2 regions of the Peribacillus sp. FSL M8-0224 genome follow, and region 1 is predicted to be linked to the other one. Evidence: predicted binding sites of a transcription regulator. Region 1 holds the regulator's gene; the other holds the start of a gene.
The links. The regulator NrdR, encoded in region 1, represses ribonucleotide reductase genes. The targets are predictions, from matches to a motif close to AACACNATATATNGTGTT.
Positions count from the first base shown of each region.

Region 1 (4,699 bases):
GATTGCTATTGAATGGCATCGTGCATCCTGCCGTCAGGAATTGGATGCGGCTGAAAACGAAAGCGGCACTATCATCAGGAGAAGAAACGGTGTTCATGGATATTCCGCTCCTATTCGAAAGCAAGCTGACATTCATGGTGGATAAAACGCTTTTGATCTATGTGGATGAGCAAGTTCAATTGGAGCGATTAATGAACAGGAATGGTCTTTCGGAGACGGAGGCACTTGCCAGGATCAATTCGCAAATGCCCTTGGCCGATAAAAAGGCCTTAGCGGATGCCGTCATCGATAATAATGGTGACATTAATGAAACGAAGCGGCAAGTGAAGGCCATACTTAGTGAATGGTATGTCATATAATCATGATAAAAAGAAGAAACCACCCGGTTTCTTCTTTTTATGTTGAAAAAATAAGAACAATCCGCATTTTTATTAGCACAATTCCTTTGAATTATGTTATACTAATTACATGTGAAAGGTAATAAGTATAACACTAATATTTCTGGAGGGTCCGAACAATGAATTCAAGAATAGCGATTAACGGATTTGGGAGAATTGGAAGAATGGTTTTCCGAAAAGCCATATTAGACGAGAGTTTGGACATTGTTGCCATAAATGCAAGCTATCCAGCTGAAACTTTAGCACACTTACTAAAATATGATACGATACATGGTAAATTCGACGGTATCATTATAGCTGAAGATGATTCACTAGTAGTGAATGGCCGCCGAGTAAAACTAATAAATAACCGCGATCCAAAGCTATTGCCTTGGAAAGAGATGAACATAGATATTGTAATTGAAGCCACTGGCAAATTCAATGATCGTTCTAAAGCGGCTCTTCATTTAGACGCAGGAGCAAAAAGAGTTATATTATCAGCCCCGGGTAAAAATGAAGACGTTACCATTGTAATGGGAGTGAATCAGGAGGTGCTGGAAATTGACAAGCATTTCGTCATATCCAATGCATCTTGTACAACGAACTGCCTTGGACCAGTTGCAAAAGTGCTTGATGAAAAATTCGGCATAGACAACGGTTTAATGACAACGATACATTCTTATACAAATGATCAAAATAATATCGATAACCCGCACAAAGACTTGAGACGTGCCCGTGCCGCTGCGGAAAGCATGATTCCTACGACTACAGGAGCTGCAAAAGCCATCTCACTAGTGTTGCCGCAATTAAAAGGCAAGCTTCATGGAATGGCGATACGCGTACCGACACCAAACGTATCTTTAGTCGATCTTGTTGTGGATTTAAACCGTGATGTCACGATTGAAGAAGTGAACCAAGCCTTCATCGATGCTTCAGAAAATGAACTCAAAGGAATCATGGAATTCACGATGGAACCTTTAGTTTCCAGTGATTTCAAAACGAATCCACACTCTGCAATCATCGATGGATTGACGACGATGATGATCGGGGACAGGAAAGTGAAGGTCCTTGCTTGGTATGATAATGAGTGGGGTTACTCCAACCGTGTAGTGGACCTTGTAAAATTGGTTGGCTCCGAGTTGAAAAAAATGTCCGAAGTCGAATTATCAGTAAAATAAAATGAAAAACCCGAGCCTGCTAAAATTTTTTAGCGGGCTATTTTTCATGCAGTGATCAATGAATTCCCGCCTGCTTTATGCTGCTGAATAAACCGAAGACGGAATTTGGTCCACATGGGAACCTTCGCTATATCCCCATTACATATAAAGTTTATCTTTCCAAAAATTAAATTTGGAGTTGCAAAAAAAATTCAAACCATATATACTATGAATCGTGAACTTCTTCAAAACGGTTTGCATGATGGCTACTTAAAGGGTTAGGACCTCTTTGGACTAACTTTCCCCCGTGGTAGTTATCAGAACTTATTTTTAAATCATGGTAAGGGGGAAGCTTAATATGGAAACAGCTTACACTATGGAAACAATGGGTAGACATGTCATTTCTGAACTTTGGGGTTGTGACTTTGAAAAACTGAACAATATCGATTTAATTGAAAAGATTTTTGTTGACGCTGCTTTGAAATCAGGTGCAGAGGTACGAGAAGTTGCCTTTCACAAATTTGCTCCACAAGGAGTCAGCGGGGTTGTCATCATTTCTGAATCACACTTAACGATTCACAGTTTTCCAGAACACGGCTATGCGAGCATTGATGTCTATACATGCGGTAACTTGGATCCGAATATTGCGGCAGATTATATTGCAGAAGCTTTGAATGCGCAAACACGTGAAAACATAGAATTACCACGTGGATTAGGTCCTGTACAAATGAAAAAAGCCAATATAAGTGCCCTATAAAAAAATGTATACACAGAGATGCCATGGGTGCATCTCTTTTTTAATGCAATGAATCGGCAGTCTGCTTCACTTTATTGGAGAGGATTGCCTTGTAGCACAATGCCCTTGGCAACGGTGCTTCAACGGCAGAACAAAAAGTGCCTGCTGCCGGAAGTTACACTTTTTACTTGTACTGTCCGTTCCTTTTAATATAAGATTAAGATAGAGAAGTAATTCCTTGGGGAACATTTAGATAGGGGATCCTACATAAAATACGGAGCTGATAATGATGAAATGCCCATCATGTCAATATAACGGAACAAGAGTGCTCGATTCCAGGCCAGTCGATGAAAGTAAATCGATTCGACGACGCCGTGAATGTGAGGCATGTGGTTTTCGATTCACGACATTTGAAAAGGTGGAGGAAACACCGCTTATTGTAGTGAAAAAGGGCGGGACACGTGAAGAGTTCAGTCGTGATAAAATCCTGCGTGGCTTAATCAGGGCTTGCGAAAAACGTCCGGTTCCCTTGAAAGAACTAGAGCAAATTACCAGTTATGTAGAAAAAGAACTACGCAACCAGGGCATATCGGAAGTGAAAAGCGACAGTGTCGGCGAAATGGTAATGGACAAGCTGGCAGAAGTCGATGAGGTTGCCTATGTAAGGTTCGCATCCGTCTATCGACAATTTAAAGATATCAATGTCTTTATTGATGAACTGAAAGATTTAATAAATAAAGAAAGAAAGTAGAGCTGAAGATTCACTTTGGCTCTTTTTTCACTACATCTTTTGAAAGGTTTGAATGGAGATGTCAATGCATTGGCAAGAATTGCTCCCAGCTGATTCATATTTGGTCTCATCTGCGGGGCTGCTTCATGATTATGATCGGAAAATACTTACCCGACTATATCAACCTCTTATTGGACCTATCTGCATTAGCCTATATATGACGTTATGGAGTGAGTTGGAGGAAAACAGGCTATGGTCGGAAACCTCCTCGCATTATCAATTAATGAATACCATCGGCCTTAAGTTAGGTGATATTTACGAAGCACGCCTTTTACTTGAAGGAATCGGCCTGTTGAATGTATATAAGAAATCGAAAAATGAAACGAAGGAATTCATTTATGAGTTAAACCCGCCGCTTTCACCTCAGCAGTTTTTCACGGATGGAATGCTGAATATTTACTTATACAAAAAAATCGGTAAAGCTCAATTCAACCGGTTAAAGAGATTCTTTTGTGATGACCATATCTTAACCGATCAATATGAAGGTGTGACTAAATCTTTTGCGGAAGTATTCTCATCAGATCATTTGGACTCTTTATATGTAACGGATGAAGCGAAAAACGAATGGAAACCGGTGCCTGAACAGCAATACATCGATCGGGCGGAAGGCGTTGAGCCATCGGGGTTTGATGACTTATTCGATTTTGACCTTTTATTTGCCGGGATGAAATCCTCGATCGTGCCGAAAAAGGCTTTTACTCCGAAAATAAAAAGTACGATTGCCAAACTCGCTTTTTTATATGGCATTGATCCGCTGGAAATGCAAAAACTAGTAATGGATGCCGTTTCATTGGATGATGAGATTGATGAGGAATTGCTTAGAAAGGCGGCAAGGGATTGGTACCAGATCGAACGGCAGGCCGATATGCCTTCCCTTGTCAATCGGGTGCAGCCAATTCGTGAACGGACACAAAAAGAAGAACCGAAAACAAAGGAACAAGAGTTAATCCGTCATTTGGAGACGATTTCCCCGAGGGAGCGGCTAATGCAATTGTCTGGCGGTGCAGAGCCGTCAAGCGGTGATTTGAAAGTGGTTGAGGGCGTGATGATCAATCAAAAGCTGAATCCGGGTGTCGTCAATGTCTTGATTGAATATGTCATGCTCAAAACGGATATGAAGTTCACGAAGGGTTATGTGGAAAAGCTGGCAGGCCATTGGGCACGGCTAAAGGTCTCAACAGTCGTCGAGGCGATGGAACTGGCCAAAAATGAACATAGGAAATATCAGGACTGGGCTCAAGGAAGCAGGAATGCTGCGAAGGGCAGCCGGAAAAAGGCGATACGGGAAGAAGTGGTTCCTGAGTGGCTTGAGAAAAAAGAAGAAGCACAGCAGGAGCAGAATGCGGATCAGCCTGAATTGGATGCCCAAAAACGCGAACTTCTGGAGAAATGGAAGCTGTGGAAAGCGGGAGGTGAAATGAACGATGGAAAAGATTAATAGGTCCCTTAATAAATTGGCCAATACAAATCAATTTCAACAGCGTTATGAAAAGCTGAAACAGGAGATTTTTGAAAACGAACAAGTGCGGTTATTCATGAATGCCAACAGCTCGACGGTCACGAAGGAAATGATTGATAAAAACTTGGGGAAGCTTTATGAGTTCACTTCACAGAGCAATAAGTGTGATAAATGTCCGAG
Region 1 covers NZ_JBBOOJ010000001.1:3,648,916-3,653,614, reverse strand. The annotation lists gene coaE (dephospho-CoA kinase) at 1-359, shown strand, start outside; gene MKX49_RS17550 (glyceraldehyde-3-phosphate dehydrogenase) at 518-1,555, shown strand; gene speD (adenosylmethionine decarboxylase) at 1,911-2,291, shown strand; gene nrdR (transcriptional regulator NrdR) at 2,560-3,021, shown strand; gene MKX49_RS17535 (replication initiation and membrane attachment family protein) at 3,086-4,498, shown strand; gene dnaI (primosomal protein DnaI) at 4,485-4,699, shown strand, end outside.

Region 2 (4,699 bases), 490 kb from region 1:
ATGTGCAGCAACACTTTCCCTGATATCTTCCGGCATTTTTTCCATAAATCCGGTTTGTGTGAAACGTGTTCTAAGCTCATTGGTTTCTTTGTCCGTTGACCCGATCAGGAACGGGAAACTGCCTTTTTCTTTAGCAAGTTCCACTGAAGCCCTGTAAGCTGTGGTCGCAATCGTTTCAAACACCTTGTCAACCAGGATATTTCCTTCTTCAGAGCCATATTCCGTTTCACAGTAGATCAACAGGTCATGCAGACCCATTACACCAAGTCCAACCCGTCGCTCGCCCAGTGCCTGTTTTTTGTTTTCATCCAAGAAATAAGGAGTTGCGTCAATGACATTGTCCTGCATGCGCACACCGACTTCAACTGTCTGCTTAAGTTTCTCGAAATTAACCGTTTTGCTTTCTTTATCAGCCATTTCAGCCAGATTGACAGCCGCAAGGTTACATACTGAATATGGGGCCAATGGCTGTTCTCCACAAGGGTTCGTGGCTACGACCTGTTGACCGTATGCTTTGGCATTTGTCATTTCATTAGCATTATCGATAAAGAAAATACCTGGTTCAGCAGAATATGTTGCACAAATGTTTATTAAGTTCCAAAGCTCTTTAGCCCGGATTTTACGGTAAACACGGACTTTATGGCCCATTTTCTCCCATTCGCGAACATCACCGACATTATGCCATTCTTCATTGTAAATGGCCATTTCTTCGGCATTATAGCTTTCAACATCAGGAAAACGCAATTCATATTCCGCATCTTGTTCAGCCGCTTCCATAAATTCCTTGGTCAGGCAAATGGAGATATTGGCTCCAGTCAAGAAATCCGAATTATGGACACTGTATGTTCCGCCTGTACGGATCTTTTCCTCTGCATCCCTAATGATTTTCTCGCTGAACCCGCCTTGGCCAGGAATCTCCTTATAATTGATAATCCCTTGATACATAGCCGTTTCCTGTTCCGTGTGCGGCGTGAATTTCAATTTATCCGTCGCATATTTCTTGATGGCTTCATCTTTAGTGTTTTCCACTAGGTAACGCAAAATCCTTGGATTTTGCATTTTGGAAATGATGAACTCTGCAATATCGGGATGCCAATCAGCAAGCATGATCATTTGCGCGCCTCGTCTGCTGCCGCCCTGTTCAACAAGATGCGTCAGTTTTGCAATATCGTCAAGCCATGACACTGAACCCGAGGATTTTCCATTTACCCCTTTTGCCAGAGTGTTTCTTGGACGCAGTGTCGATCCGTTCGTACCCACTCCGCCGCCGCGGCTCATGATTTCCATCACTTGTTTCCTATGTTCTGAAATACCTTCACGTGAATCCGGTACGAATGGCATTACATAGCAGTTGAAATAAGTAACATCCGTATTGGAACCTGCACCGTATAATACTCGGCCTGCCGGGACGAAATTAAGGTTCTTTAATTCTTCATAGAATTTATTGAACCATTCCGTTCTTTTTTCTTCCGTGGTTTCCACTGATGCCAATCCCGTTGCATTACGTTTCGCAATTTGTTCATAGTATATTTCAAGCGGCTTTTCGATTATATCCAACGGACGGTTTACAATTCCCGTCTCGACTTCTTCCGGATTATCCAATACGCCACGGAATTCTTCATCCACCAATACCTTGGCTTTTTTGGTTTCCCAATCAATTTCAACGATGTAACCGAGACCCCTTGCCGGGAATTTCGGATCTTCCTTAATCGTCAACACGACGAAATCGCCTGCCGAGAGTGTGATTTTTTCAGTATCCTTAAAAGAATAGCGGTCAAGCATGACTAGACGGGACACTCCCTTATGCGCCATTTTCATATCAGCAGTTACAGGGTGAACCTGGGGAAATAAAGAAATATCCTTATTCAACCTTTCTAGATCAACCTTTAAAGCTTCTTTTATTACAACCGACATAATTCCCTCTCCTTTATATGTTTCATGATCCGATCTTGCTGCCGCAAAAATCCTTATGTAGCCTTACATGTCCGTTTCGCTTAACAAGTACCCTAAATCTATCATAGCGAAACTCAAAAATCAACATATAGTGTCGCATTAAATATTTCAACTACTATATATTGTGTTTGTTTTGAATAACTTTTAATTTTGTCAAACGTTAAATCAATTAATATAGTTAGCAAAAGGGAGGAAAATGTCGATTTACAATAATTTTTCATCAGATTTCAATTAATTTGGACCTTGCTTTTTCCCCATCCCTTTTAGGGCTTATCCCTGCAAGGGATGTGTTATTCGGTCAAACAAATCTGAAAAAACTTTTTATTATCCACTCTAATTATGCTTCCTCTATCTCATGAAATTCCATTCATCGCTTTCATATTTGCTTTCTGCAATGGCCTTCACTTCCAGCAATTGCTTTTCGGTGAGGACATATGGCTCTAAATCGACCGAAAGTCCTTCGGCAAAACCTTTTTCGAAAGCTTCTTTCGCTTCAGGGATGGTTATCTTTCTCCCGGCAATGTCATTCATGGCCACAGCTTTGTTTTTTAAGTTTTTTTGCATTCTCTCTTTAACCCTGTCATTTGAGAATTTAAATACGCTAAAGAGCTTATCATCATCAAGCTCAAGCAAAATGGACCCATGCTGAAGGATGACGCCTTTTTGCCTGGTTTGAGCGCTGCCAGCGACCTTCCTGCCCTCAACGACCAGTTCATACCAGCTAGGTGCATCAAAGCAGACGGAAGACCTGGGCGATTTTAAAGCCGCTTTTTCCTGTTCGCTTCGAGGCACGGCAAAATAAGCATCCAATCCAAGATTCCTGAACCCCATCAATATTCCTTCAGAAATGACGCGATAAGCTTCAGTAACGGTGGTTGGCATTCCCGGATAGGATTCTGGAACGATTACACTATAAGTCAATTCATGTTCGTGCAGTACCGCTCGTCCTCCTGTCGGCCTGCGAACAAAACCAAGGCCCTGCCTTTTGACCTCTTCCAGATCAATCTCCGCTTCTGCCTTTTGAAAATAACCGATCGACAATGTCGCTGGATCCCAGCCGTAAAAGCGTATGATTGGCGGAATTTCCCCTTTGCTTTGCCAGTTTAACAGGGCTTCGTCCAGCGCCATATTAAAAGCCGGTGAACAATACCCCGAATCTATAAAACCCCATTTTTCTTTAGTCATCCTTACCCCTCGTTTCGATAGACGTTTTTCAATCCCCCACAAAAAACTCACATGTAGTAGTTTAACAGACTTTAACACTCTAAAAAAGAAAGTGCTATCAAGTCATGAAGAAATTGATGAAAATTCTTTTTGATTATTGGGTAAAGCAATTATATAATAAAGATTGTCTGTATTCGTTAAGGTAGAAGGGAGTTTTTATGTTTGGAAATATTATATACACTGCTCATCATCCTAGGAGTGGTTATTGCGTATTCACTTTTTAATTGGTACCGCCAGCGTAAAATCGTTAAAACACTAACACAGGACGAATTTATCGCCAACTACAGAAAAGTGCAGCTAATCGATGTGCGGGAACCGAATGATTTCGAAAATGGTCATATCTTAGGCGCAAGAAACATCCCTATGACTCAAATGAAAACCCGCTTGGTCGAAATTAGGCCGGACAAGCCTGTATATTTGTATGCTCAAAGCGAAATCATCAGCGGCAGAGCTGCAGCCATGCTATACAAAAAGGGCTACAGGGAACTTTATCACTTAAAGGGCGGTTTCAAGATGTGGACCGGGAAAATCAAAGCAAAGAAATAAGACCCCATCTCGGCATGGGCTCTTTTTAATTCCATAGCTCAAGTAAAAGAAAGTCAACTGTTGGACTTTAATGGAATCTTACATAAACATGAAAAATCCCCGCCGGAAGGCAGGGATTTTTTTCGTGTAAGCTACTAATCTAGGCTTGATAACGCAAAACGGGTTTTCTGGCAGCAAGAGTTTCATCAAGCCGCTTTATAACGGTTGTATGCGGAGCTTCCTGAACGATTTCCGGAGTTTCTTCCGCTTCCTTGGCAATCTGGATCATCGCATCGATGAACGCATCCAGCGTTTCTTTTGACTCGGTTTCAGTCGGTTCTATCATCATTCCTTCTTCCACGTTCAACGGGAAGTAAATGGTTGGAGGATGATACCCGAAATCCAGCAATCTTTTAGCTATATCGAGAGTCCTTACCCCCAATTTCTTTTGCCGGCGTCCACTTAATACGAATTCATGCTTACAATGACGATTATATGGTAAGTCAAAATAAGGTTCCAACTTGCGCATCATATAATTGGCATTGATGACCGCGTTCTCTGTGACGGCTTTAAGGCCATCAGGACCCATTGAACGGATGTACGTATATGCCCTCACGTTTATTCCGAAATTACCATAATAAGGTTTTACCCTACCAATGGATTGCGGACGATCATAATCAAGGACGAATTGCTCACCTTGCTTGACTATAAGAGGTTTAGGCAAGTAAGGAATCAAGTCGGACTTCACACCTACAGGACCAGAACCCGGGCCGCCGCCTCCATGCGGGCCTGTGAATGTTTTATGGAGATTTAAATGAACCACATCAAAGCCCATGTCACCCGGTCGTGCTTTTGATAGGACTGCATTCAGATTCGCTCCATCATAATAAAGCTTCCCACCTGCGTCATGGACAAGTTGTGCCATTTCCAAAATATTTTCTTCAAACAATCCCAATGTATTGGGGTTCGTCAGCATCAAGGCCGCCGTATCAGGTCC
Region 2 covers NZ_JBBOOJ010000001.1:3,155,521-3,160,219, forward strand. The annotation lists gene MKX49_RS15080 (vitamin B12-dependent ribonucleotide reductase) at 1-1,914, opposite strand, end outside; gene MKX49_RS15085 (lipoate--protein ligase family protein) at 2,302-3,138, opposite strand; gene MKX49_RS15090 (rhodanese-like domain-containing protein) at 3,340-3,723, shown strand; gene gcvPB (aminomethyl-transferring glycine dehydrogenase subunit GcvPB) at 3,863-4,699, opposite strand, start outside.
Region 2: the regulator NrdR is predicted to act here: its motif matches at 2,065-2,082, upstream of MKX49_RS15080 (vitamin B12-dependent ribonucleotide reductase).